Regions from separate parts of the Nonomuraea sp. NPDC004580 genome, predicted to be linked through region 1. Evidence: riboswitches for the same ligand, from Rfam matches in the RefSeq annotation. Region 1 holds a riboswitch; each other region holds the start of a gene.
The links. Region 1 has a riboswitch for thiamine pyrophosphate ahead of thiC (phosphomethylpyrimidine synthase ThiC). Riboswitches for the same ligand answer to the same signal wherever they lie in the genome.

Region 1 (5,677 bases):
GCGACTCCATCGCGACCATGACCGAGACCGGGCAGGGCGTGGACGTCACGTTCGCGAGCGGCAGGCGGCGGACGTACGAGGTGGTGATCGGCGCGGACGGGCTGCACTCGCGCACCAGGGAGTCCGTGTTCGGCCCCGAGGATCGCTTCCACCGCTACCTCGGCCACTGCTTCGCCGGGTTCACCATGCCGAACATCCTCGGGCTCGCTCACGAGGGGGTGCTGTGGAGCACGCCGGGCCGGGCCGCCGTCCTCTACGCGGCGGACGACGGCGACGAGGTGCACGGGTTCCTGACCTTCGCGCGTACGGACCCGCCGTCCGGCGCCTTCCGCGACCCCGCCGCGCAGCGTGACCTGGTGGCCGCGACCTTCGCGGACGCCGGCTGGCGGGTGCCCGACCTGGTGGCGGCCATGCGGGAGGCGGACGACCTGTTCTTCGACGCGGTCAGCCAGATCCGCATGCCGGCCTGGTCGGTCGGGCGGGTGGCGCTGGTGGGCGACGCGGCGTACGCGCCGTCGTTCCTGACCGGGCAGGGCACCAGCCTCGCGCTGGTCGGAGCGTACATGCTGGCCCGTTCGCTGGCCGTGCACCCGGGGCACGAGGAGGCGTTCGCCGCCTACGAGCGGGACACCCGCGCGTTCGTCACCCTCAACCAGGCGCACGTGGACGGCGGCGGCAGCGTGATGTTCCCCGCGACGCAGGAGGCGATGGACCGGCGCGACGCGATGCTGCGCGACCTCACCGCCGACCCCGTCCCGATGGAGCGACCGGCCCACTCGGCGCTCACCCTGCCCGACGTCGCGGGGGAACCGGCGGACGGCGGCGGCCGTTGGTCCTTCCATACGGTGCCCGCAGGCGAAAGGTCATGAGGACGTGCGCAGTTCGGTGTTCGGCAATCTCGGCTCCCAGCAGCTGCCTCCGGGGTTCGCCCTGGAGAACGGCAAGATGCTGCGCGTCCAGCTCCCCGACGACGTGCTGGCCAAGCAGGGGTCGATGGTCGCCTTCCAGGGGGAGATGGACTTCGACTACGAGGGCGGCGGGCTCGGGAAGCTGTTCAAGAAGGCCGTCACGGGCGAGGGCGCCGCGCTGATGCGCGTGCGCGGCCAGGGCCTGCTCTACCTGGCCGACAACGCCGACGACATCCACCTGTTCTACCTGGAGAACGAGGGCATCACGGTCAACGGCCGCAACCTGCTGGCCTTCCAGCCGCAGCTGTCCTGGGACATCAAGCGGGTCCAGGGCGCGGGCATGGCGGCCGGCGGGCTGTTCAACACGACGATCACCGGCACGGGGTGGGTGGCGGTGACCACCCACGGCACGCCGGTGCTGCTCGACGCGGCGCGCATGCCGACGTTCGCGGACGGGCAGTCGGCCGTGTGCTGGAGCACCTCCCTGCAGGTCGGGGTCAACCGGACGATGAAGGTGGGCGCGCTGATCGGCCGGGGGAGCGGTGAGGCGATGCAGCTCGCGTTCAGGGGTCAGGGGTTCGTGCTGGTGCAGGCCAGCGAGGGGGCCCCGGTGATCAAGGCCCAGTCCTAGATCGTGCAGGTGGGCGTCGGGGCGGTGCCGGCCCCGGTGGACGAGCCGAGGAAGCCGAACGTGGTAGACGCACCCGGCGCCAGCGAGCCGTTCCATGCCGCGTTCCGCACGGTCACCGACGAGCCGTTCGCGCTCAGCGTGCCGCCCCAGAGCTGGGTGACGCGCTGACCGTCGGCGTACGTCCAGCTCACCGTCCAGCCGCTCATCGGCGCGGTGCCGGTGTTGGTGACGGTCACCTCGCCCTGGAAGCCGCCCTGCCACTGCCCCGTCGTCTTGTACGCGGCCGCGCAGTCACCGGCCGGTACGGTGGGCGTGACGGTGGGGGTCGGGGTGCCCGCGAGTGCCTCGACCAGGGCCGGGTACCACGTGTCGGACATCTTCTGGTCACCGGCGGCGTTCGGGTGCACCCCGTCGTAGGTGTCGGTGGCGGTGCTGAAGCCCGTCCACTGGTCGACCACGGTGATCGGCGACTGGTCGGTGGAGGTCGCGGCGGCCCAGGCGGGGATGGCGTTGTTGAGGGCCACGGTGCGCCGGCCGCAGTCGGGGCAGGGGGCCGGGTTCATCGGGATGATCTCAGCGACCAGGATCCGCATGTTCGGGTTGCTCGCCCGCATCTGGTTCACCAGCGTGGTGAACGCGCCGAGGATCGTCGCAGGCGCGATGTTGCTCCACACGTCGTTGGTGCCCAGATGCATGAGCACGACGTCGGGCCGGGTGGCCGAGAGCCAGCCGGGCAGCATGTTCTGGTTCGCGATGTTGGTGGCGAGATAGCCGCCGTGGCCCTCGTTGTCGCCGTCGTGCGCCACCCCGCAGCCCTGCGGCGGCAGCGTGCCGACGAAGTCGATGTTCGTGTGGCCGGTGCTCTGCAGCCGGTTCCACAACAGGGCCCGCCAGCAGCCGGGGGAGCCGGTGATCGAGTCGCCGAGCGGCATGATGCGTACGGCCGCGGCCTCGGCCGGCGTCGTCGCGAACAGCACGGCCGCGATCACGGTCACCATTCCCGCCAGCACGGCGCCGATTGCGCGCATCGTCCGATCTCCCGTCGTCAGTCTGCGCAGATCGTAAGGAGCGGCAAGCGGAACGGGGAAGCTGAAGATCAGGCCCGCGGGCGTGACCTGCGGGGACGCATGTAACTTTCAGGCGGCGGCGCGCACCACCGCCAGCGGGCAGGGCGCGTGGTGCAGCATGGCGTGGCTGATGGATCCGATGAGCATGCCGGCGAGCTGCCCGTGCCCGCGCGAGCCCACCACCAGCAGCTCGGCCCCTGCCGCCGCCTCCTTCAGTACGTCCACGGGATGCCCGTGCACGATCTCGGCGACCGCCTCGACGCGGGGATGCCGGGCGCGGTACGGCGACAGCGCCTCGTGCAGCGCCCGCAGGTGGCCCTGCTCGCCCGCGGGGTCGGCCGGGCCGAAGCCGCCCGGCTGGGGCCAGGCCCACGCCTGGACCACCCGCAGCCGCGCCCCGCGCAGCTCGGCCTCGGCGAAGGCGAACTCCAGGGCCCGCTCGGCGCACGCGGACAGGTCGGTGCCCGCCACCACCTCGCCGGGCGTGGCGGGGCGGTCGCGGACGAGGACGACGTTCGTCTCGGCGTGCGCGACGACCCCGTACGCGACCGAGCCGACCAGCAGCCCGCGCACGCCGCCGATGCCGCTGCTGCCGACGACCAGCAGCTCGGCTGCGGCGGCGGCCTTGACCAGGGCCGCGCGGGGATCGCCGGGGAGCAGGACGGTCTCCATGCGCACCTGGGGCCGCTCGCGCAGCGCACGGTCCTTGGCGGAGGTGAGCACGGTCCGCGCACCCTCACGCATCCACCGCGCCACCTCGGCGTAATGGACGGGCTGGTCCTCCTCGCACACCCACCTGGGCACGACGTGCGCGACGGTCAGCGGCACCTGGCGCAGCACGGCCTCGGTGGCGGCCCAGCCGGCCGCCTCCAGGCCGGCACGGGAGCCGTCCACACCTACAATGATCAACTCGGCTCCTCAGGACGCGGTGTAGCACTCCACCTCGGCGCGGCGGAACGACAGTCCCTTGGCCTCGGAGTCGCGGACGCACGCGCGCTCCGCCTTGCTGAGCTTGAGCGTGCCGCAGACGGTCACGCCGGAGTAGGTACGGCAGTCGAGCGACGGATCGGTACGGCCGACGCGATAGAGCTCTCTGACGTTCGCGCGGCACTTGGCCTTACCGGTATCGGAGTAGCGGCACTGGGCCAGCAGGGTGTCGAACTGCTCCTGGCTGACCTCGTGCTGTTGCATGCCGTCCCCGGCGGCGGCGGTGGCGCCGGATGCGGCCATCACGACGAGTAGTCCTGCGACAGCGGCGATTCTCATCATGTTTCCCCTGATGGGGTCCGTACCGCTGAGAAGACCGGCCAAACCTCTTCGCCCTGGTTTGGGAGCGCGCCCCGCGTGGGTACGATCACCGCCGTCCAACGCGGGAGCCCGGTGGAGACCGGGCTGAGAGGACGGCTGCCAGCCGCCGACCGCCAGAACCTGCTCCGGGTAATGCCGGCGAAGGGAGTTTGCGCGATGACCGACGCGCGCTTTTCCAAGATCTACAGCGGCGAGCTGCGGGTGCCGATGCGGCGGGTGAACCTGTCGAACGGCACGGCGGTGACGCTGTACGACACCTCGGGCCCGTACACCGACCCCTCCTACGAGCCCGACCTGCGGCGGGGCCTGCCGCGCCGCCGGGCCGAGTGGATCGAGGAGCGGCGGGCCGCCGGGCGCCCGGTCACCCAGGTCGGCTGCGCGCGGCGCGGGCTGGTGACCAAGGAGATGGAGTTCATCGCGGTCCGCGAGGGCGTCACGCCGGAGTTCGTACGGGACGAGGTCGCGGCCGGCCGGGCCATCATCCCCGCGAACGTCAACCACCCCGAGACCGAGCCCATGATCATCGGCCGCAACTTCCTCGTGAAGATCAACGCCAACATCGGCAACTCCGCGGTCACCTCCTCCATCGAGGAGGAGGTGGAGAAGATGACCTGGGCCACCCGCTGGGGCGCCGACACGATCATGGACCTGTCCACCGGCGACGACATCCACGAGACCCGCGAGTGGATCCTGCGCAACTCCCCGGTCCCGGTCGGCACCGTGCCGATCTACCAGGCGCTGGAGAAGGTCAAGGGCCGGCCGGAGGAGCTGTCGTGGGAGGTCTTCCGCGACACCCTGATCGAGCAGTGCGAGCAGGGCGTGGACTACGTGACCGTGCACGCGGGCGTGCGGCTCGCGCACGTGCCGCTCACCGTCCGCCGCAAGACCGGCATCGTCTCGCGCGGCGGCTCGATCATGGCCGCCTGGTGCCTGGCGCACCACCGCGAGAGCTTCCTGTACGAGAACTTCGCCGAGATGTGCGAGATCCTGGCCCGCTACGACGTGTCGTTCTCGCTCGGCGACGGCCTGCGGCCCGGCTCGATCGCCGACGCCAACGACGAGGCCCAGTTCGCCGAGCTGCGCACGCTGGGCGAGCTGACCGTGATCGCGCGCGAGCACGACGTGCAGGTCATGATCGAGGGTCCTGGCCACGTGCCCATGCACAAGATCAAGGAGAACGTCGACCTGCAGCGCGAGCTGTGCGACGACGCTCCCTTCTACACTCTCGGCCCGCTCGTCACCGACGTCGCGCCCGGCTACGACCACATCACCTCGGGCATCGGGGCCGCCATGATCGGCTGGTTCGGCACCGCCATGCTCTGCTACGTCACCCCCAAGGAGCACCTCGGCCTGCCGGACAAGGACGACGTGAAGACCGGCGTGATCACGTACAAGATCGCCGCGCACGCCGCCGACCTGGCCAAGGGGCACCCGAAGGCGCAGGAGTGGGACGACGCGCTGTCCGACGCGCGCTTCGAGTTCCGCTGGGAGGACCAGTTCGACCTCTCGCTCGACCCCGACACGGCCCGCGCCTTCCACGACGAGACACTGCCCGCCGCGCCCGCCAAGACCGCGCACTTCTGCTCGATGTGCGGCCCCAAGTTCTGCTCGATGCGGATCAGCCACGACATCAGGCAGGCCGGTTTCGAGGAGAAGTCCGCCGAGTTCCGGCGCCTCGGCGGCACGATCTACGTGGAGTGACGGGCCGCTAGCCCGGCAGGGTTTCGCCGCCGATCGGGGCCAGCACCTCGCCCGTGTAGTAC
Region 2 (5,677 bases), on a different contig from region 1:
ACTGCTGGTCGTCACGCGCCTCGTTGTCGCCCCTGAACCAGTCGAGGAACGGCGTCTGGCAGCGCGCCACCGTGATCATCGCGGGCGCGCCCTTGTCGACCTCGGACTTGGCCTTCGGGGTCTGGGCGATGACCGTGCACGGCTCGGCGTCGTCGTCGACCTCGTTGACGTGCACCTGGAAGCCCTGCGAGCTGAGGAAGCCGGCCGCCTCGTCCTTCGGCATGCCGTTGACGTCGGGCATGGTGAGCCCGGCGCTGACGAAGATGTTGACCTTCGCGCTCTTCTTGATCTTCTCGCCCACCTGCGGCGAGGTGCGGATCACCTTGTCGCGCTCGACCTGCTGGTTGGGCTGGCGCTTGACGCTGCCGACGGTCAGGCCGGCCCTGGCGATGGCGGCGCGGGCGTCGTTGCCGTTCATGCCGGTGACGTTGGGCACCACGATGCGCTCGGGGCCGAGCGAGAGCGTCAGCGTGACCGTCGAGCCCTCGTCGAGCTCGGTGTCGGCCACCGGGTCGGTGCTCAGCACCAGGCCCTCGGCCATCTTCTCGTCGTACTGGCTCTCGCCCTTGCGCACCTTCAGCCCGGCGCCGACGAGGTCCTTCTCGGCCAGCGCCAGGTCCTTGCCGACCAGGTCGGGCACCTTCACCTGCTCGGGCAGCGAGAAGTACCACCCGGTCAGGCCCACCGCGACGACCATCACCACGGCCAGGACCGCCAGGAACCAGCTCGGCCGGAACCGGCGCTTCTCCGGCAGCTCGGCCCGCGGCTGGATCATCGTGTGGGCCGGCGCCGCCTGCGGCGCCGACGGGGCCGACGCGGCGAACGGGACGGGCCCCGACGCCGGCTGCGCGTGATAGGCCGCAGTGCCAGTGCCCGTGCCAGTGCCAGTGCCCGTGCCAGTGCCCGTGCCAGTGCCGGGCGGGTTGGTCATGCGCGGCAGCACGCGGTGGGTCTCCACCGCCGCCACCAGCATCGCGGTCGCGTCGGCGGGGCGGTCGTGCGGCTCGCGGGCGGTCGCGCTGGCCACCAGCGTGTCGATCAGCGGCGGCACGTCGGGATAGACCGAGGACGGCGCGGGCACGGTGTCGTGGACGTGGCGGTAGGCCACCGACATCGGGGTCTCGCCGTCGTAGGGCTGCTGACCGGTCACCAGCTCGAACAGCATGATGCCGGCGGCGTAGACGTCGCTGCGCACGTCGGCGGCGCCGGTCATCACCTGCTCGGGCGCCATGTAGCCGATCGTGCCGATCAGCACGCCGGTGCGGGTCTGGTTGGTCGCCTCGATCGCCCTGGCCAGGCCGAAGTCGACGACCTTGACCCGGCCGTCGTCGGTCATCAGGACGTTCTCGGGCTTGACGTCGCGGTGCACCATGCCGGCCTGGTGGGCCGCGCCCAGGGCGGCCAGCACCGGGATGAGGATCTCCAGCGCCTCACGGGCCGGCAGCCGGCCGCGCTCGCGCAGGATGTCGCGCAGGGTGCGGCCAGGGACGTATTCCATCGACAGGTAGACGACGTCGTGGTCGGTGCCCTGGTCGAAGACGTGCACCACGTTGGGGTGTGACAGGCTGGCGACCGACTTCGCCTCGCCGATGAACCTTCTGACGAACGCCGGGTCCTCGGCGAGCGAGCGGTGCATGACCTTCAGCGCGACGGTCCGGTCGAGCCGGACGTCCAGCGCGAGGTAGACGGTCGCCATACCGCCCCGGGCGATCCGGCCCTCGATGCGGTAACGCCCATCGAGGAGCCGCCCGACCAGGGGGTCCGCAGTCGTCGTGTCCACCCCGCTGAGTTTACGGGCGTTTTGCCACCGGCATGGCCCTAGCGCCCGAAACCGATGCGGAGACGTTCTCGTCCCGTGTGTGACGGCGATGCGGCAGTGACCCCGGCGTGTCGCCGGGGCGCACGGTGTCACGATGCCGCTCCCGCCGGCCGGGACCAGGGGCCGGGCCTCCGCCGCCCGGTTCGGGTCACGGCTGCGACGCCCGCTTCCCGGCAGAGGCCTCGCCGGCGTCCGTTCAGGAGGCCCGGCGGGCGGCTCAGGGGGTCATCGGTGAGGAGGCCTCGGCGTAGCGGCGGCGCGGAATGCGGCCCGCCTGGGCCGCCTGCCGCCCGGCCACCACCGCGCCCTTCATGGCCGCCGCCATCAGGTCGGGCCGCTGCGCCCGCGTCACGGCCGTGGCCAGCAGCACGGCGTCACAGCCCAGCTCCATCGCCAGCGCGGCGTCGCTCGCCGTACCGATGCCCGCGTCGAGGATCACCGGGACGGACGCGGCCTCCACGATGAGCTCGATGTTGTGCGGGTTGCGGATGCCGAGCCCCGAGCCGATCGGCGCGCCGAGCGGCATCACGGCCGCGCATCCGGCCTGCTCCAGCCGCCGGGCCAGCGCGGGGTCGTCGCCGATGTACGGCAGCACCACGAACCCGTCGGCCACCAGCCGCTCCGCCGCGTCGAACGTCTCGATCGGGTCGGGCAGCAGCGTGCGCTCGTCGGCGATCACTTCGAGCTTGACCCAGTTCGTGCCCAGGGCCTCCCTGGCCAGCCGGGCCGTCAGCACGGCGTCGCCCGCGGTGAAGCAGCCCGCCGTGTTGGGCAGCACCTTGATGCCGCGCCCACGCAGCACGTCGAGCACCGAACCACGGGCCGCGGGGTCGAGCCGCCGCATCGCCACCGTGGTCAGCTCGGTGCCGGACGCCGCCAGCGCCTGGTCCAGCACCTCCAGCGAAGGGGCGCCGCCGGTGCCCATGATGAGCCGGGAGGAGAACTTCTCGCCGGCGATGATCAGCTCATCCACCTTGCACCGCCGTCAGCACCTCCACGCGGTCACGGTCGCTGAGCGCCGTCGTCTCCCAGGCGCCGCGGGTGACCACCTCGTCGTTCACGGCCACGGCCACTCCGGTGGTGGCCGTCGTCAGCGTACGTACGGCCTGCGCCACGGTGGTGCCGTCGGCCAGCTCGTGCGCGGACCCGTTGATGGTAATAATCATGAAATTTCCCGAAATCTCCCCGGCGAGCACAGGGCCGCCAGCTCGCTCTCCTCGCCCATCAGGATGGCCGCCGTCAGCGGGGCCATCAGCACCCCGCCCCGGTGGTGTCCCGTCGCGTACGTCAGCCCCGGCGTCCTGCCGGGACCGATCACCGGCAGGTTGTCGGGCGTGCCGGGACGCAGCCCCGCCACCACGTCGGCGACCTCCAGCTCGGTGACGCCGGGCACCAGCTCCCTGGCGTCGCGCAGCAGCTCGTACAGGCCGCCCGCGGTCACCCTCGTGTCGTAGCCCAGCTCCTCCTGGGTGGCGCCGACCACCAGCTCGCCGTCGCCCCGGGGGACGAGGTAGACCGGCGAGCCGTGGACGGTGCCGCGTACGCAGCGGGTGAGCAGCGGCTGCGGCGAGCGCAGGCGCATGATCTGGCCCTTGACCGGCCGCACCGGCACCTCCGCCAGCTCACCGCTCCACGCCCCGGCCGCCAGCACCACCCGCTCGGCCGCCAGCACCTCGTCTCCGGCTCGTCCGTCCGTGGCGGCGAGGGGTGCGGAACCACGGCCTTCAGCGGGCCCGGCGGGCGGCTCGGCGGGCGGCTCGGCGGGCGGCTCGGCGAGGCGGACGCCGGTGACGGCGCCGTCCGTGCGGACCAGCTCGCTCACGCGGGCCCGCACGATGGGGACGCCGCGCCGCTCCAGGGCGGCCAGCAGCGCCGCCGTCACCCGGCGCGGGTTCACCCACGCGTCGCCCGGCGCCAGCAGCCCGCCGCGCACCGACGGGGCCAGCATCGGCTCAAGCCGCCGGCACTCGCGCCCGGTCAGCCGCTCGACCGGCAGATCCAGCTTCTCCATGAACGCGGCCAGCTCATCGAGCGCCGCCATGTCATCGGCTCCGAACGCCACGTCGAGCGTCCCCTCGGCCCGCAGATCCAGCCCGCTCACCCCTTCGGGTCCAGCGGGTGGAAGGGCGGCGTCCTCGGCCAGGGCGGCGGCGAAGGCGGGCCAGCGGCGCAGGGCCGCGACGCCCAGCCGCAGCAGCGGCGCCTCGGTGTAGGTGACCTCGCTGACCGGCGCCAGCATCCCGGCGGCCGCGTGGGAGGCCCCGGAGGCGGGTGCCGGGTCGACGACGGTGACCGGCCGCCCCTCGCGCGCCAGCCGCCAGGCCACGGACAGCCCGACGACCCCGCCGCCCACGATCACATCCATGATCCGCTCCCTTCGCCGGCATGATCCGGATCAGGTGTCTTGCGGTCGAAGGCCCGCTGCAGCCTTCCTCTCAGCCCGGTCACGGCCGGACTCCCGCGCGTCTTTCCGTCCACAGCCTACGGCCTCGGTGCCGGGTCCACGCACCGCCCCCGTTATGGTCATGACCGTGGAGCATGTCGTGGTGGTGGGAGCGGGCCTGTCGGGAGTGCGCACGGTGGAGGCCCTGCGCGGGCGCGGCTATGCCGGTCGCCTGACGCTGCTGGGCCAGGAGCGCCATCGCCCCTACGACCGCCCGCCGCTGTCGAAGGCGGTGCTCAAGGGCGATGCCGACACCAGCTTCATCGACACCGACCTCGAGCGGCTCCAGGCCGACTTCCGTCCAGGGGTCGCGGCGAAGTCGCTGCGCGCGGGCGTCGTGGAGACCACCGAGGGCGAGCTCGACTACGACGGCCTGGTCATCGCGACCGGCGCCGACCCGATCAGGCTGCCGGGCGACGGCCCTCAGCACGTCCTGCGCACCCTCGACGACGCCCATGAGCTGCGCGTGATGCTCGTCCCAGGGGCGCGGGTCACGGTCATCGGCGCGGGCTGGATCGGCGCCGAGGTGGCGACGGCCGCCCGCCGCGCCGGCTGCACGGTGACGGTCATCGAGGCCGCGCGGGCCCCGCTCGCCAGCGCGGTGGGCACCGAGCTCGGCGCTCGCACGATCCCCTGGTACGACGGCATCGACCTGCGCCTCGGCACCATGGTCGAGTCGGTCGACGAGGGCGGAGTCCGGCTGGTGGGCGGCGAGTTCGTCGAATCCCACGTCGTCGTCACCGGCATCGGCGTGCGCCCGGCCGTCGAGTGGCTGGCCGACGCCGACATCGACCTGCACAACGGCGTCGTCACCGACGAGCACCTGCGCACCTCGCTGCCCGGGGTGGTCGCCGTGGGCGACTGCGCCGCCTGGTGGTCGCGCCGCTGGGGCGCCCGCCTCAGGGTCGAGCACTGGGACACCGCGATCAACGCCCCCGAGGTCGCCGCCGCGACGCTGATGGGGGAGGAGGCGGTCTACGACCCGGTGCCGTACTTCTGGTCGGAGCAGTTCGGCCACATGCTCCAATACGCCGGCCACCACGCGTCGGGCGAGCGGATCGTGCACCGGGGCGAGCCCGAGGGCAAGTGGTCGGCCGTCTGGCTCACGGCGGACGATACGCTTGCCGCGGTGCTGGCCGTGGACCGGCCGCGCGATCTCGTCCAGGGCCGGCGCATCATCGAGGCGGGTCACCGGCTGGACACGGAACGCCTGGTAGATCCACAAGTGCCCCTACGAGATTGTGTTGTTTGAGCAAGGACGGCATGTGGTAGTTGTGGTTTCGTGACGCTTTCTGTTGCACAGATCGACCGGGAGACCGACCAGCTCGTCGACGAGTGGCTCACCCTCCCCGAAGTGGCCTCACGCCTCGATCTCCCGATCGGGCGGGCCAAGCAACTCCTGAAGGACCACAAGC
Region 3 (5,677 bases), on a different contig from region 1:
GCCGAGGGCATCAAGTCCAGCGCGCAGGCCGCGCTGTGGGGCGGCACCGCGGGGCAGGCGTTCGACGTCTGCTACCACCGCTCCTGCGACACCACGGCCAACATCAACGACACCGCGCTGAACAGGAACGCCGACGCCATCGCCCACGCCGTGTGGACCCTCGCCACTGCCGTACCGCCGGTCGTGGTCTGGCAGGACACGTTCGAGACGGCCACGGGCTGGACGGCGGACCCGGACGGCACCGACACGGCCGGCACCGGGCTCTGGGAGCGCGGCGACCCGCAGGACACCACCTCAAGCGGCGCCAAGCAGCTCGGCACCACGGTCAGCGGCACGAACGACCTGGTGACCGGCCGCCTGGCCGGCCCGTCGGCGGGCGACCACGACATCGACGGCGGCGTCACCTCGATCCAGTCACCGCCGATCACGCTCCCCTCGGCAGGCCCCCTGAACCTGTCCTTCTCGTACTACTTGGCGCACGGCTCGAACGCCTCCAGCGCCGACTACCTGCGCGTCCGCGTCGTCGGCAGCACCACGACGACCGTGCTCAACCAGCCCGGCGCCGCCACCAACCGCAACGGCGCCTGGACCACCGCCACGGCGAGCCTGAACGCCTACACGGGCCAGACCGTTCGCATCCTCCTCGACGCCGCCGACGCCTCAGGCGCCTCCCTGGTCGAGGCCGGCGTGGACGACGTCACCATCACCCGCTGACCGCAGCCGGGGCGAGAGCGCCCTCGCCCCGGCGAAGCGGGCTACGGGGCAGTGCGTGGCGGGATGCCGCGCAGGTCGAAGGCGAAGCGGGCCGTCGAGTCCGCGATGGCGTCGGCGTTCACGTCGAACACCGTCGCGTTGACGTTCGCGAGGGTGTCGCACGCCTGGTGGTAGCACGGGTCGTACGGCGCGCCCGCCGTGCCGCCGAACATCGCCGCCTCCTCCGGCGTCTTGGTTCCCTCCGCGCCGGTGAAGATGCCGCCGGCCCGCCACTCGCCGAGGTCGAGCGGGGTCGAGTCGGTACGTCCAGGCTGGCCCTCGTTGAAGACGATGACCGCGGACGCGCCCGCGAAGCCCGCGTTGCGTACCTTCTGGGCGAACGGGCTGGTGCCGCGCTGGATGAGCGCGATGTTCCCCGCCACGAACCCGGCGAAGTCCGCCTCCTCGCAACCGCTGGTCGAGCTGGGCGCAGGGGTCGGTGGCAGGGTCAGGTCCACGCCCTGCACCTGCGCGGTGACGTCACCGGGCGGCGAGGGCTGGAAGGTGTGGAAGTCCTCCCCCGGCACGTACGACTTCGCGTCGGGCGAGACGCGGTCGAGCACCGCGGGGCCGTTCGCCGCCCCCGGACGGTAACCCGCCAACCGATCATCGTTAAGACCCATAAATCCGGACTTATCCGCCGCCAGCCGTGCCGCCCACAGCCCCCGCCACCGGCCGCGGGTGACGGCCCGGCTCCGCGGGCGGCAGTCCGGCGCCGCAGGCGGTTATCCGATGCGGGGGCCGGGCGGCTATCTGGCGCGGCGGCGCAGACGGCTATTCGGCGCGGCGGGCGCGGGCGCGGCGCTTGCCCTCGTGCATCGCCTGCGCGCGCGCCACCGGGATCGTGTGCCCCTCCTCGACGAGGTCGGCGGGCAGCGACTGCGGCTCCGGCATGTGCTCGGCCCACGGGTCGCCCTCACCCAGCCGCTCGACAGCGGTGCGGATGGTGAACTCGCCAGGCCGGACGCCGTCGAGCTCGTCCCACGCCACGGGGAACGAGACGGGCACGCCGGGCCGGATCCGCGGGCTGTAGGCGGCCGCCACCGTCGCGCCGCCCGCCCGCGTGGAGTCGAGGAACACCTTGCCCTCGCGGTCCTCCCTGATGAACGCGGTGGTGGCGAGCGCCGGGTCCAGCCGCTCGGCGCGGGCGGCCAGCGCCCGGGTGGCGGCGGCCAGGTCGTCCATCGCGGTGCCGGGCACGACGGGCACGAACACGTGCACCCCCTTGGCCCCGCTGGTCTTGACGGCCCCGGCCAGCCCGCAGTCGGCCAGCGCCTGCCTGACGAGGTGCGCGCCCCGGACGGCCGGCGCGAAGGAGTCGTGCTCGGGCGGGTCGAGGTCGAGCACCATGTGCGTGGGGTGCTCACCGGCGTAGAGCGCCGGGTGGTATTCGACGGCCCGCTGGTTGGCGAACCAGAGCAGCGTCCTGCGGTCGTCGCACAGCGCGTACGTGATCCGCCGCCGGGAGGAATCCGCCCACACGGACACCGAACGCACCCAGTCGGGAGCGTATTTGGGCAGGTTCTTCTGCATGAACGGCTCCTGCCCGGGGCGTACCCGGATGACCGAGAGCGGCCGGTCGCGCAGCACGGGCACCATCCGGCCCGCGACCGCGTCGAGGTAGTCGACCAGGTCCCGCTTCGTGGCGTCGGCGCCGTCGAAGAGGGGCTGGTCGAGGTTGGTCAGGGAGACCCCGTCGCGCGTCTCGTCAGCGGCCACCCGCCCTACGATGCCCACACTCGAACGTGTGGTCAACAACCCGGCCTGTTAGAGTGAGCCGTTGACGCGGGGTGCCCGGAAAGCCGGGCTGAGATTACACCCGTCGAACCTGATCTAGTTCGCACTAGCGAAGGGACGTCATGGCAGCGAACGCCGTTCCCAAGGTCCTGACCATCGCGGGCACCGATCCGAGTGGCGGGGCCGGCATCCAGGGCGACCTCAAGACCTTCTCGGCGCTCGGCGCGTACGGCATGACGGTCGTCACCGCGCTGGTCGCGCAGACCACGACGGGCGTGACCGGCATCCACGAGGTGCCCGCCGCGTTCGTGGCCCAGCAGCTCGACACCCTGCTCACCGACGTGCCCGCCGACGCCGTGAAGATCGGCATGCTGGGCGACGCCGACCTGATCAAGGCGGTGGCGGCGGCGCTCGACACATACCGGCCGCCTCATGTCGTGCTCGACCCCGTCATGGTCGCCAAGAGCGGCGACCGGCTGCTGCCCGCCGACGCGGTGAGCGAGCTGCGCCGCACGCTGCTGCCGCGCGCCGACCTCATCACTCCCAACCTGCCCGAGGCGGCCGACCTGCTCGGCGAGCCGCAGGTGAGCGGGCTGCCCGAGATGCACGCGCAGGCGGCCAGGCTGCGCGCGCTCGGCGCCCGGCAGGTGCTGCTCAAGGGCGGCCACCTCGACGGCGACACCTGCGTCGACGTGCTGGCCACCCCCGAGGGCACGATCGAGCTGGCCGCGCCGCGGGTGCCGACGCACAACACCCATGGCACGGGCTGCACGCTGTCCTCGGCGATCGCGGCGCTGCGGCCCCGTCACGACGACTGGCCCAGTGCGGTGCGCGCCGCGAAGGACTACCTGACGCAGGCGCTGCGCGCCGCCGACTCGCTGGGCGTCGGCCACGGCCACGGCCCCGTCCACCACTTCCACAACGCCTGGTAACCGGCCCCCCTCTCGCGAAAGAGACGCGATGTTCTGCGATGACATCTGGCAGCGCACGTCCGAGCTGATGCGCGCCATCCACGAGCACCCCTTCGTCACGGCACTCGGCGACGGCTCGCTCGACCGTGAGACGTTCGCCTTCTACATGGTGCAGGACGCCCGCTACCTGGAGGCGTTCTCGAAGGCGCTGGCCGCCGCGTCCGTCCGCGCCGACGACTCCGACGAGGCGGCGTTCTGGGCCATGAGCGCGCACACCGCGCTGGTCGCCGAGCGCGAGCTGCACTCCGGCTACATCGAGGAGCTGGGCGCGGCCGTCAAGGGCATCGCGACCTCGCCGACGTGCCTGGCGTACTCGTCGTTCCTGCAGGCCACGGCCCTGTCGGCGCCCTACCCCGTGATCGCGGCGGCGGTGCTGCCGTGCTTCTGGATCTACCAGGACGTCGGCACCGCGCTGCTCGCCAAGGCCGGCGACGACCCCGCGCACCCGTACGCGAAGTGGATCTCCACCTACTCCGACCCGGAGTTCGCCGCGTCCGTCGAGCGGGCCAAGGCCATCACCGACCGGCTCGCCGCCGCCTCCCTTCCGGACACCCGCGAGGCGATGGCGCAGGCGTACGGGCGGGCGGCGGCGTACGAGTGGATGTTCTGGGACAGCGCGTGGCGGCGCGAGGGCTGGCCCACGGCCGCCTGGCTCGCTCCCTGACGGCCTGCCTCACGGTCACGGCGACTTCGCCATCAGCTCCTTCTCCTCGCGGGTGGCGATGAGCCCCGACGGCGCCACGATCGTGGACTCCTGGAACGGCGTCTCCGTGTCGGGCAGCGGTTCGCGCAGCCGGATCGCCTTGATCCAGATGCGGGCGGCGTCGAGGAGGACCACGATGATCAGCACGGCGAAGAGCGCGGCCAGCACGCCGTCCACGGTCGAGTTGACCACGATCTGCCGCATCGCGTCCTCCGTCCTGGCGGGCGCGAGCAGCTGCCCCTGGTCGAGCGCGGCCTGGTAGCGGTCGCGCTGGGCGAAGAAGCCGAGCGTGGGGTCGGGCGAGAACACCTTCTGCCAGCTCGCGGTGAGCGTGACGGCGGCGTCCCAGGCCAGCGGGACGCCCGTCACCCATGCCCACTTGAGCCGGCCGCTCTTGATCAGCAGTGTGGTGGCCACGGTGAGGGCGACGGCGGCGAGGAGCTGGTTCGCGATGCCGAACAGCGGAAAGAGCTGGTTGATGCCGCCGAGCGGGTCGTTGACCCCCTGGTAGAGGAAGTAGCCCCAGGCCGCCACCACGACGGCGCTGGTCGCGACGAGCCCGGGCCACCAGCTCACCCGGGAGATCGGCTTCCACAGGTTGCCGATCGTGTCCTGCAGCATGAACCGGCCCACCCGCGTGCCCGCGTCCACGGTGGTGAGGATGAACAGCGCCTCGAACATGATCGCGAAGTGGTACCAGAACGCCTGGAGCCCCGCGCCGCCGAGGAAGCCGGAGAAGATCTGCGAGATGCCCACGGCCAGGGTGGGCGCGCCGCCCGTCCGCGCGATCAGCGTCTCCTCCTGCACGGCCGCCGCCGCGGCCTGCAACTGCTCGGGGGTGATGACGAAGCCCATGTTCGTGACGGCCTCGGCGGCGCTCTGCACGGTCGCGCCGACGACGCCGGCCGGTGAGTTCATCGCGAAGTAGAGGCCGGGGCTCAGCACGCAGGCCGCGGTGATCGCCATGACCGCCACGAACGACTCCATGAGCATGGAGCCGTAGCCGATCATCCTGACCTGCGTCTCCTTCTGGATCATCTTCGGCGTCGTGCCGGACGAGATCAGCGCGTGGAAGCCGGACAGCGCGCCGCAGGCGATGATGATGAACACAAAGGGGAACAACGACCCGGCGAAGACCGGCCCCTCGCCGTTGAAGGCGAAGTCGGTGAACGCGGTGGTCCGCAGCGGGGGCATGGTGACCGCGATGCCGACCGCGATCAGCACGATCGTGCCGATCTTCATGAACGTCGACAGGTAGTCGCGCGGCGCGAGCAGCATCCAGACGGGCAGGACGGCGGCGACGAACCCGTACGCGATGAGCCACAGCGCCAGCGCCGACGGGCTGAGCGTGAAGGTCGGCGCCCAGCTCGACTCCTGCACCCAGCCGCCGGCCATGATGGCGAGGATCAGCAGCACGACCCCGATGACCGTCGTCTCGACGACCCTGCCCGGCCTGATCACCCGCAGGTAGAAGCCCATGAACAGGGCGATCGGGATGGTCATCGCGATCGAG
Region 4 (5,677 bases), on a different contig from region 1:
TCAGGCGGGGCGATTCCGACGCCCTCGTCGTCCACGACGACGACCACGTTGTCGTCCTCCGGCCAGGCCGCCACGCTGATCAGTCCGCCCTTGGGCGAGTACTTGAACGCGTTCTCCAGCAGCTGCCCGAGCAGGATGTCGGTGGCCAGCGCGTCGCCCAGCACGTACGGCAGCCCCTCGGGCACGTCCACCTCGACCCGGTGCCGGTCCGACAGCTCGGGCAGCCCCAGCGTGGCCGCCACGATGCGCTCCCCCAGGTCGAACTCCTCGATGCGCACCTTGAGCTCGTCCGCGCCGGCCCGCGCGCCCAGCAGCAGGTGGTCCATGAGCACGCCCAGCGACTTCGCACGCTCGGCGATCGTGTGCACGGCCGAGCGGCGCGCGGGGTCGCTCATGTCGTCCCAGCGCGAGTCGAGCGTGCTGGCGAAGCCCCGCACGATGGTGATCGGCGTGCGCAGCTCGTGGCTGGTCGTGGCGAGGAACAGGTCCTTGGCCTCCTCCAGCTCCTTGGCGGCGGTCACGTCGCGGAAGTCGACGACCACCTCGCCGGTCTCCTCGATCTGCGCGCTCACCACGTCGAGCCAGCGCCCGTTGTCGAGCTGGAAGGTGCCCTTCTCGCCCGCCTTGGGCAGCGGGAACGGCGGCGGGCCGCCGATCACGGACTCAGCGGGCAGCGCGGTCAGCTCGGCGGCGGCCGGGTTCCAGCGCACCACGAGGCCGTCCTGGTCGAGCACGGCGATGCCGTCGGCGCTGGCGTCGAACACGGCCCGCTCATGGGCCCGCTGCCGCACCGCCTCCTGGTAGGCGACCGCGTTGCCGACCGCGATGCCGGCATGCCCGGCCAGCAGCTCAAGCAGCTCCAGCTCCAGGTGCCCCGGGTTGCGGCGGGCGAACAAGGCATAGAGAGCGCCGTACGGCCGCCCGCCCACCGCGGCGAGTCCCAGCGCGATCGTGTGCAGGCCCTTGAGCTTGGCCCACACCAGGTCGTCGAGCCCGTGGGACTCCAGCATCACGGTCTTGCCGGTGCGTAAAAGCTTGTCCACCAGGCTCGTCCGCAGGTCGGTGGTGGTGCCCCTGATCGCCTCCGGCAGCTCGTACGTGCTGACCAGCCGCAGCCGCTCGCCCTCGATGAGCACGAACCCGCCCGCGTCCGCCCCGGTCAGCTCGGTCAGGCTGGCCGAGATGCGGTCGAGCACGGCCGACAGCTCAAGGTCGGAGTTGATGTCCCCCACGACGTCGGTGAGGCGGGCGACCAGCCGGGCGCGGCGCGCCATGCGGTGCTCGGCCATCTCGTCGGCCCTGGCCGGGTGGTAGGCGCACACGTAACCGGCGACGGCGCTGCCGAGGCGCAGGGCGCTGATGTCCACCCGCAGGTCGAGCACCCGGCCGTCGGCGTGGAGGCGCTTGGTGCGCAGCGACACGGGCTCTCCCGTACGTACGCGCTCCAGCACCGCGTTGTGCTCGGCGCCCAGCTCGTCCGGCACGATCGGCGCCCGGCGGCCGAGCAGCTCGTCGGCGCTCCAGCCGAACATGCGCTCGGCGGCGGCGTTCCACACCAGCACGCTCTGGTCGCGATCGAGCGCCACGATGGCATTGGGCGAGCTGGCGAGCGCCGCACGAGCGATCTCATCGTCACTACCGGCCCATTCGTCCCCCACTACTCCATAGTGCACGTGGCGCGGTGGGTGCGTCGGGCGATCCGTCCGATACGCTGCGGTCACGGTGATTCCCGGCAGGTGGGAGGGTGAGGGGTATGTCGAGCAACGATCTCGATGCCCTGCTGCGGGTGACCTCCAGCACCTATCGGGGTGAGACACCACCCGACATCGCGTTCGGCACCTACGACGGCGCGGTGGGCAGGATGGTGCTGGCGGTGACCGGCAAAGGCATCGCGGCGTGCAGCTTCGAGGCGGAAAATGACGTGTTCGAGCTGATCACGCGGAACGTGGGGCGGTTCATCGGGCCCGACGCGCGGCGGCTCGACCCGGTGCGCAGAGAGCTCGACGCCTACTTCTCGGGGCGGCTGCGGACGTTCGCCACGCCGGTCGACCTGACGCTGGCGACGCCGTTCGCCCGTACGGTGCTGCAGAAGACCATGGCGGTCCCCTACGGCACCACCACGACGCTGGAGGAGATCGGCCAGAGCATCGGCAGGCCGCGCGCGCTGCGCGCGATCGGCAACGCGTTGGCCTCCAACCCCGTCTGCGTGATCGTGCCCTGCCACCGGGTGCTGCGCGAGGACGGCGGGCTCGGCGACTACGCCGGCGGCGCCGCCGCCAAGCAGCACCTGCTCAACGTCGAGCAGCGCGCGACCGCTGGATGAGCCCGATGAGCAGCGTGACCAGCGCCGCCACCAAGGCGCCGCCGAGCGCGCCGTTCATCCACGGCTGACGCACGAACCCGAGCGCCTCGCGCACGCCCGTCCAGAGCGCGTCCCACTGCGGGAAGGTCGGCGTCGAGGTGGTCAGCCAGTACGCGGCGAAGCCCAGCGCCCAGGGCACCAGCATCGGCCAGCGCGACGGGGCGTCCTCGGCGGTGTTCCAGCCCTCGCCGCGGCGCAGCACGAAGTAGTCGACCGCGAGCACCCCGAACATCGGCACGAACACGGCGCCGATCACGCCGAGGAACACGCCGTAGGAGTTGACGTCCGCGAAAAGGGCGATCACGACCGTCACCACGCCGATGGCGGTCGAGAGGATCCGGCGGTCCACCCGCGGCATGAGGTTCTGCAGCGACATCGTGGTGGAGTAGACGTTGGCGAAGGACTGGTCGGTCTCGCGCAGCACCAGGATGCCGAAGAACAGCGCGCCCAGCGGCACCGCCACGAACGGCGTGAACACCGACGTCGCGTCGGCCAGCACGCCGTCCGCGCCCGCCAGGGCCACCGCGTAGACGCCGAGCCCCAGGCAGGCCACCTGGGCCAGTGTGTAGCCGCCGACCACGCCGGTGAACGCGGCGCGTCCCGAGCGCGAGTGGCGGGCGAAGTCGGCCGCCATCGGCACCCACGACACCGACAGCGCGATCACGTAGTCGACGGCGGCGGGGAAGGCCGTCCAGCTCCCGCCCTCGGGCGAGGGGGCATCGCGCAGGAAGAACACCGCGAACCAGATCATCGCCACGATGACGCCGACGGTGACGTAGCGGCGCAGCAGCCGGATCGAGCCGAGCGGCCAGACGGTCAGGGCCGTCGTCAGCACGCCCGCGACGAGCACCCACACCTGGTACGGCACCGACGGGAAGATGGCGCCGGCCCCCTTGGCGATCACCCACAGCTCGAAGGCGCCCCAGCCGATCATCTGGATGATGTTCAGCACCGTCGGGACGTAGGAGATCCTGGCCCCGAACAGCCCGCGCAGCAGCACCATGGCCGGCTTGCCGGTGCGGGTGCCTGGAATGGCCGACAGGCCCACCATGGCGGTGCCGATCAGGCTGCCCACCACGGTGGCGACCAGCGCCGCCGCCAGGGTGAGCGGCGCGTTGCCCAGCGGGTCGAGCAGCAGCAGCGCCCCGGAGAAGCCGAGGAGGCTGACCCCGAGGTTGGCCCAGAGCGCGCCCTGATCGAGCACGCCAAGGGTCTTGGGCGCCTCGCCTTCGAGGGTCAGCGGAACTTCTTCGACGCCGTGCGACATCGCACACTCCCTACGCCGGCATTACCCGGACAGGTTCAGGCGGTCGGCAGCGGATGCATAGCTGCCCTCTCAGCCCGGCGACCCCGAGCTCCCGCGACGATCTATAGTTTGCGCCCTTATTTTGCCTTAGAGAGAGTCAAATCACCATAGTGGGCGACTTACGCCACAAAAGGCTCCTGGCCCGTCTCGCTGACCATCGGCTTCCGCGCGGCCTCCCACGACTGCATGCCGCCGCCGACGTTGACCGCCTCGCGTCCGAGCTGGTTGAGCCACGCCGCGACCTGCAGCGACCGGCCGCCCACCCGGCACACGACGTAGACCGTGCGGTCGCCGGGGACCTCCTCCACCCGGCCCTGGATCTGCGTCATGGGGATGTGGACGGCCTGCGGCGCGTGGCCCGCCAGCCATTCGTCCTGCTCGCGGACGTCGAGCAGGTAAGCGTCTGCGGGCACGGCACTGGCCTCGATCTCAGGAACGGTCATGACTCCATCATGGCGTGCCCGAGGCCGTGCACCGGACACGCCCAAGGGCGCATGTCCTACTTGAGCAGGCGGGACAGGCGCCGGTCGGCCAGCGGCTTGCCGCCGGTCTGGCAGGTCGGGCAGTACTGCAGCGAGGAGTCGGCGAACGAGACCTCCCTGATCGTGTCGCCGCACACGTCGCACGGCTGCCCCGCACGGTTGTGCACCCGCAGCCCCGACTTCTTCTCCGCCTTGAGGTCCTTGGCCGCGAGCCCGTGCGCCCGCTCGACCGCGTCGCGCAGCGTGGTCACGATGGCCTCGTGCAGGTCGGCGATCTGCGCGTCGGTCAGCGTCGCGGCGACTTTGAACGGCGACATCTTGGCGGCGTGCAGCACCTCGTCGGAGTAGGCGTTGCCGATGCCGGCGATCACCTTCTGGTCGCGCAGCAGGCCCTTGATCTGGGTGCGCTTGCCGCCGACGATGCGCTTGAGCGCCTCGACGGTGAACGACTCGGCCATGGGGTCGGGGCCGAGGGCGGCGATGCCGGGCACCTCGTCCGGACTTTTCGTGACATAGACGGCGAGGCGCTTCTGCGTCCCCGCCTCCGTCAGCTCGAACCCGGGCGCCAGGCCCTCGTCGTCGGGCGCCAGCCGCACGCGTACGGCAAGCGGCCCCTTCCCCGGCCGCACCGGCTTGGCCCCCGACAGGTCGTCGCGCCAGCGCAGCCACCCGGCGCGGGCCAGGTGGATGATCAGGTGCAGCCCGTCGCAGTCGAGGTCGAGGAACTTGCCGTGCCTGCTCACGCCGGTGACGGTCAGCCCGCCGAGCGAGGTGACGGGCGGGTCGAACGTCTTGAGCGCCTGGATGGCCACCACGTCGATCCCCGCGATCGCGCGGCCCACGGCCCGCTCACGCAGGAAATGGGTGAGCGACTCGACTTCGGGAAGTTCGGGCATGCCCCCAGAGTACGGCCGCACCAAACCGAAGCCATCAGGGCGCTGACCGTGACGATCACGAAAGGAACATCACCGCCACGATCAGCGCGGTGGCCGCCACCTGGCGCGGGGTCAGCCGCCTGGCGCGGGGTCAGCCGGCGTCAACAACGTCCTTGGGCACCGGCTTGTCCTCCTTCAGCGCGTTGAACAGCGCGAGCGCCTTCGTCCTGTCCCACTTGACCGCGTCACCGCTGGCCACGCGCTCGGTGCCGCCGAACGGCACCACCGTCGTCACCGGGCTGTCGCCCATGGCGAGCCCCAGCGACAGCATGGTGAACGCCCCGGTGCCCGAGTCGACCTCGACCGCGTCGGTCGCGCTGGCGGCCAGCGGAATCGCGGTGAACGGGTTGAGCAGCACCCCGGGGCTCGCGGCCTTCTTCACGACCGCGCTGAGGAACTGCCGCTGCCGCTTGGTCCGCTCGAAGTCGGGCAGCGCGCCGCCCTTGCGGGTGCGTACGTAGCCGAGCGCCTGCGAGCCGGTGAGCACCTGGGTGCCCTTCTTCAGCTTGAGCCCGGCCTTGGGGTCGTTGACGGCGGCCCGTACGTTGATCTCGACCCCGCCGACGGCGTCCACGATGTCCACGAACCCGGC

Region 2: another riboswitch for thiamine pyrophosphate. It lies ahead of ABZW11_RS39830 (FAD-dependent oxidoreductase); the one in region 1 lies ahead of thiC (phosphomethylpyrimidine synthase ThiC).
Region 3: another riboswitch for thiamine pyrophosphate. It lies ahead of thiD (bifunctional hydroxymethylpyrimidine kinase/phosphomethylpyrimidine kinase); the one in region 1 lies ahead of thiC (phosphomethylpyrimidine synthase ThiC).
Region 4: another riboswitch for thiamine pyrophosphate. It lies ahead of ABZW11_RS13625 (cytosine permease); the one in region 1 lies ahead of thiC (phosphomethylpyrimidine synthase ThiC).

The regions. Positions count from the first base shown of each region.
Region 1 covers NZ_JBEXLH010000001.1:530,819-536,495, forward strand. The annotation lists gene ABZW11_RS02325 (FAD-dependent monooxygenase) at 1-869, shown strand, start outside; gene ABZW11_RS02330 (AIM24 family protein) at 874-1,539, shown strand; gene ABZW11_RS02335 (cellulose binding domain-containing protein) at 1,536-2,567, opposite strand; gene ABZW11_RS02340 (universal stress protein) at 2,676-3,515, opposite strand; gene ABZW11_RS02345 (hypothetical protein) at 3,525-3,875, opposite strand; TPP riboswitch at 3,966-4,078, shown strand; gene thiC (phosphomethylpyrimidine synthase ThiC) at 4,071-5,615, shown strand; gene ABZW11_RS02355 (SDR family oxidoreductase) at 5,623-5,677, opposite strand, start outside.
Region 2 covers NZ_JBEXLH010000069.1:28,570-34,246, forward strand. The annotation lists gene pknB (Stk1 family PASTA domain-containing Ser/Thr kinase) at 1-1,780, opposite strand, end outside; gene ABZW11_RS39820 (thiazole synthase) at 2,037-2,744, opposite strand; gene thiS (sulfur carrier protein ThiS) at 2,785-2,985, opposite strand; gene ABZW11_RS39830 (FAD-dependent oxidoreductase) at 2,982-4,184, opposite strand; TPP riboswitch at 4,175-4,291, opposite strand; gene ABZW11_RS39835 (FAD-dependent oxidoreductase) at 4,345-5,514, shown strand; gene ABZW11_RS39840 (Rv2175c family DNA-binding protein) at 5,545-5,677, shown strand, end outside.
Region 3 covers NZ_JBEXLH010000012.1:107,223-112,899, reverse strand. The annotation lists gene ABZW11_RS15695 (M28 family peptidase) at 1-714, shown strand, start outside; gene ABZW11_RS15690 (PA domain-containing protein) at 756-1,355, opposite strand; gene ABZW11_RS15685 (ATP-dependent DNA ligase) at 1,528-2,472, opposite strand; TPP riboswitch at 2,530-2,625, shown strand; gene thiD (bifunctional hydroxymethylpyrimidine kinase/phosphomethylpyrimidine kinase) at 2,613-3,422, shown strand; gene ABZW11_RS15675 (TenA family protein) at 3,451-4,125, shown strand; gene ABZW11_RS15670 (carbon starvation CstA family protein) at 4,141-5,677, opposite strand, start outside.
Region 4 covers NZ_JBEXLH010000010.1:71,941-77,617, reverse strand. The annotation lists gene ABZW11_RS13635 (ATP-binding protein) at 1-1,658, opposite strand, end outside; gene ABZW11_RS13630 (methylated-DNA--[protein]-cysteine S-methyltransferase) at 1,754-2,323, shown strand; gene ABZW11_RS13625 (cytosine permease) at 2,292-3,629, opposite strand; TPP riboswitch at 3,619-3,734, opposite strand; gene ABZW11_RS13620 (rhodanese-like domain-containing protein) at 3,788-4,111, opposite strand; gene ABZW11_RS13615 (DNA-formamidopyrimidine glycosylase family protein) at 4,168-5,046, opposite strand; gene ABZW11_RS13610 (LCP family protein) at 5,177-5,677, opposite strand, start outside.